Regions from separate parts of the Corynebacterium sp. 20-84 genome, predicted to be linked through region 1. Evidence: predicted binding sites of a transcription regulator. Region 1 holds the regulator's gene; the other holds the start of a gene.
The links. The regulator LexA, encoded in region 1, represses DNA repair genes until DNA is damaged. The targets are predictions, from matches to a motif close to CGAACANNTGTTCG.

Region 1 (2,397 bases):
GCGGCCATATTTTCGCCCCCGGCCCGGCCGAACGGTCCCCCCTGCTTGCTAGCGCTGCGAGACAGCCGCAATCTGGTTACCCGCATCCTGCGGGACGAAGCCGGCATCCCCACCGGAGAACGCTCCGCCGAAAGCCGATCCGACAATCAGGGCCAAACCGAAGAGCGCGCCCATGAGCGCCGCCCCGGTCTTCTCGCGGCGAGTTTCGAAACTATCGGCGCCGCCCTCATCCCTGTCGGAATGGCCGTCCGGGATAGGACCGTATTTTCGATTGGATGATTCCAGCGTTCGAACATGCACCGGCGTGTCATTGCCAGAACGGCGGCGATCCAGGTCCCAGACATCCGCCGGCTGAACGCGTTGCGGCGTCACCTTAGAGAAAGAATCAGTGCTGTTAGTGCGTGCGATGGAGATGGTCATTGTCGTTCCCTTTCTTGTTGTGTGGTTGCGATTCTATGGCCCCGTTGAACCACCGCCGCCACACCGTTCGAGTAGATGTTCGATAGCTTCTATGTTCGATTTATAGCAAGGGTCCGAATTTTTGTCTAGGCGCACGCGAAATATTTCGAACAAATTTGCTCATACGTGGTAAACAGGAGGCAAGGGAACCGAACGCCGGGCAGCGTCGTCGAAGTATGTGAGGGTTTTCACCCACCACACCGCTAACGACGATCACGGAAAGAAAGAGGACGCAGCCAATGCCGAAACGAGAAGACAAGAAGCCTGACCTGAAGTCGTTGACCGAGCGCCAACGTCGCATTCTGGAGGTCATCCAGGATGCGGTGGTGCTCCGGGGCTACCCGCCGAGCATCCGCGAGATCGGGGATGCTGCGGGGCTGCAATCGACGTCCTCGGTGGCATACCAGCTCAAGGAGCTCGAGAAGAAGGGCTTTTTGCGGCGCGACCCGAATAAGCCACGCGCCGTCGACCTGCGCCATCTGCCTGAGACCGCCGGTCGCAAAACCCGCAAGCCGGAGCCGACGCCGGAAGATGCAGCTGCCCCGCGCTACATCCCGGTACTCGGCCAGATAGCAGCAGGCAACCCGATCCTGGCGGAAGAGAATGTGTCGGAGTATTTCCCGCTTCCCGAGGAGCTCGTCGGCGACGGCGATCTCTACCTCCTCCAGGTCGTCGGCGAATCCATGCGCGATGCGGGCATCCTCGACGGGGACTGGGTCGCCGTCCGCACGCAGCCCGTCGCGGAGGAAGGGCAATTCGTCGCCGCGCTTATCGACGGGGAGGCGACCGTCAAGGAATTCCACCAAGACTCCTCCGGTGTGTGGCTTCTGCCCCACAACGAAGCTTTTGCCCCCATTAAGGGCGACGATGCGGAAATCATGGGCCTGGTTGTCTCTGTTTTCCGCCGGCTCTAACCTCCCCGTCCGGGGGTGAATCGGGCACACCCGGACACCCGCTGGCCCGATTGCGTTCTCTTTGTGGGAATAATGGTGCACGAGCGTGAGTGCCTCGCACGCGATGTTCGAGGCCCCGGAAGGAAGTGCCCATGTACGCCGAAGAACGGCGCCGCCAAATCGCGTCCCTGACAGCAGTCGAGGGGCGCGTCAACGTTACCGAACTCTCCGATAAATTCGACGTCACAGCTGAAACAATCCGCCGCGACCTTGCTGTCCTCGACCGCGACGGCATTATTCAGCGCGTGCACGGCGGTGCGGTGTCGAGTCAGTCGTACCTGACCACAGAGCTTCCCTTGGACACCCGCCTCCGCTCGGCGACGACGGCGAAGTCAGCGATCGCGAAAGCCGCGCTGCAGTTTTTGCCTTCCGGCGAAGGGTCGGTCTTCCTCGACGCGGGCACGACGACCAACGTCCTCGCAGGATTGATCAAAGACGCGCCTGGTGCACCGTCATTGTCGTTCGTGACGAATTCTCTGCCGATCGCAGTCGATCTGTCCAGCTCGGGAAAGCTCAACATCCAGTTGCTCGGCGGCACTGTGCGCGCCATTACGCAGGCAGTTGTCGGGGACACAGCGCTTCGCACACTCGCGCTTTTGCGTGCCGACGTCGCGTTCATCGGCACCAATGCCCTCACCGTCGATCACGGCTTATCGACGGCCGACGCCCAGGAAGCGGCAGTGAAATCAGCAATGGTGACCAATGCCCGCAAGGTAGTGGTGCTGTGCGATTCCTCGAAGTTGGGAAGCGATTACCTGGTCAGCTTCGCGGGGCTCGACAGTGTCGACGTCGTTGTCACGGACACCGACGCACCGTCATCCTTCGTCGATGAGCTGACCGAGCTCGGTGTCGACGTGATCCTGGCCGAGTAAGCCCCCTCCCGCACTGGTGCCCCGATTGTTGAGCACAGTCACACAACCGGGCATACTCGGACATAAAGGGACGCGACTCCTCTACCCCCATATTGGAGGAGCTTCACCCTGCG
Region 2 (2,397 bases), on a different contig from region 1:
ACGGCCTCAGCGACGGGAGCGCCGATTTCGCTTATCGACGCCGCGTTGTCCCCGAAGAATGCTTCCAGCTCTCGTTCCACTGCTGCTGGGACATCTGCTACCGCAATGTGAGGTGTGCGCTCGCTCAAAAGTGGAATCTCCTTCTGCCGCACGGAGGGGAGGATGGACGATTACCACTCACTTTACCGGGGTGCTGATCTCCAACGGCAATGTCCGGCCAAGCACCGCGAAGGGGCGCGGATCACCGGTGTAGCGGAAATCGCGGAGCACATCTTCAAAGCCGAGCGAGCGGTAGAGGCCGAACGCTGCATTGCCCTCGTTCGGCACTTCGGGGGTGGAGAGCAAGACATGTGGCTGCGATGCCCGGCTGAGCAGTCTTTCAATGAGGGCTCTGCCGATGCCGCGGCCCTGGAGATGCGGGGCGACGTGAATTTCCGCTAGCTCGAAATAGTTTTCCACGACCGCGGTCATCTCTGGCGTCATCGCGTGGCTATTCACTAGTCCGCGTCGAAGCTGCTGGTCCCACCAGCGTTTCTGTGAGCCTCGGAAACCATAAGCGACACCGGCGAGCTGCTCCTCGTCGAATGCGGCGACGGCAGTGAAGTCCCGTTCCAGCGAATCGCGGCGCCAGACAGTCACGCGTTGGTCGTGGATGGCAATGGGGTAGCGCATCGCCGTGATGTAGAGGCCCACGAGTTCGGGAGCCATGGCGGTGAATTCGTACGGGGACAGCTCGCGGATGGTGACGGACACGGTTTCCATCGAACCATGTGGGGCGCGTGGGTGCGTCTGATTCAGCTTATCCACACCCCGACATGGCTGAAACTGCAGGTCATAGCGGGGTATTGATACGAAGTGGGGCAATAGTTCGAAAACGTGTTCGAACTGCTGGCGGGCTGTGTCCGGTTCGGTTTCTAGTGTGAGGCTCACAAAGTAATTGGAAATGAGGGCGCGAACAGGAATGTGAACGCCGGGCGGAACGGTAGTGAAACGAGGAGGAGGGTCAGATGTCTAGCGTGATCTCAGCGACGACGGGCGCGGTGTACGGGGCGGTGCCCGCTACCTTGCAGCATGATGAATTTCTGGCTTCGGGGCGTGCGCTGCTCGGGGACGCGCATGCGCAGCTCGCTGCCGGCGCATACGACCTGGCTCTGGAAAGTGCGTACCGCGCGGCACTGCGCACGGCGGGAGCCGTGATTGCGGAGTCGGCGGTGGTGGCTAAGCGGAAGCGTCTGCCCACGAGTGCGTGGGACAAGCTTGCACTCACGGGGGCTCGTGGAGCGTATTGGGCGAATGCGTTCTCCGGATTCTCGCGGCTGAGGGGAAGGGTCGCGTCTGGGATCGAGCTGAATCCGCAACGTGGGGATGTCGAACGTCTTGTTCAGTTGGCTTCCGAGTTCTTCGGGGAGACGGCCGGGGAGGGAAGTGGCATGACCGCTGCCTAGCCTGCTGTGACTGTTCTGCGGTGGTGTCGGGGCGCTATGATGAAGGGAACAAAACGGCGCCGTGGCGCGTTGTAGTTCAGAGAAGACAGCGACCAAACCAGGCTGGGAGTGAAAGTGGCTTTATCTGAGCAGGAACAGAAGTTGCTCCGCGAAATCGAGGAGTCGCTGATGGCCGACGATCCGAAGTTCGGGTCGACGGTGGCTTCTGCGCCTGGGCGTGGATCTGCTGACGGCGGGTTCCGGCCGACCATGCGGGCCGTTGCCCTCATTGTGCTCGGCCTCGTGCTGCTCATTGCGGGCGTCGCCTTGGCTGCTGAAAGCATCTGGTTTGTGGCACTCAGCATTCTCGGTTTCGTTGTCATGTTCATCGGCGGCATTTGGGGGTTGCGTGCACCGGCCCAGGAGAACGTGCCATCGCGCACCCAAAACGCCGGACCGCAGCTGCGCCGCGAAGGTCGCAGCTCCCGGATGGAAGAGAATTTCCGCCGTCGCTTCGAAGGTCAGTAAACCGTCCTCCTAATTCAGTTGCCGCCCTCCCTGGCGTGAAGGCCCGTCCATGAGGGCCTGCCCAACTAGGCAAGAGAGCCTGCCCAGCTAGATAGGTTTCCGACCATTTAACGGAATAGTTTCAAACCCTCTTACGGAAACGTGAGGGGGAATTTTTGTGCGCGCATCACGGTATCTCGCCTGGGTGGTGCCTTCTTTCCTTGGCTTCCCACTTTCCTCCACCTGGGGTTCCCACTTTCCCCCACTTAGGCTCCCCACTTTCACCCACTGGGGTCTCTTAGTCTTGGCGTGATCCGTTTTTCCTGCGGGAATGTCGATCGGTCGTAGTGGTAGTGGTGGTGATGGCGGGGCGGTAAAGGGCGATTAGGGGCGGATGTGGTGGAATGTGGCTAGAGGGGGCGGGTGGACGCGCCACGTGTGATCAGTGTGCTGAACTGTGGATTCG

Region 2: the regulator LexA is predicted to act here: its motif matches at 870-883, upstream of ACUY2Y_RS06635 (SAV_6107 family HEPN domain-containing protein).

Annotation. Positions count from the first base shown of each region.
Region 1 is NZ_JBRBCB010000008.1:97,438-99,834, reverse strand. It holds gene ACUY2Y_RS07630 (hypothetical protein) at 49-420, opposite strand; gene lexA (transcriptional repressor LexA) at 699-1,373, shown strand; gene ACUY2Y_RS07620 (DeoR/GlpR family DNA-binding transcription regulator) at 1,505-2,284, shown strand.
Region 2 is NZ_JBRBCB010000007.1:45,811-48,207, forward strand. It holds gene ACUY2Y_RS06625 (polyprenyl synthetase family protein) at 1-128, opposite strand, end outside; gene ACUY2Y_RS06630 (GNAT family N-acetyltransferase) at 178-753, opposite strand; gene ACUY2Y_RS06635 (SAV_6107 family HEPN domain-containing protein) at 1,008-1,445, shown strand; gene ACUY2Y_RS06640 (DUF3040 domain-containing protein) at 1,560-1,952, shown strand.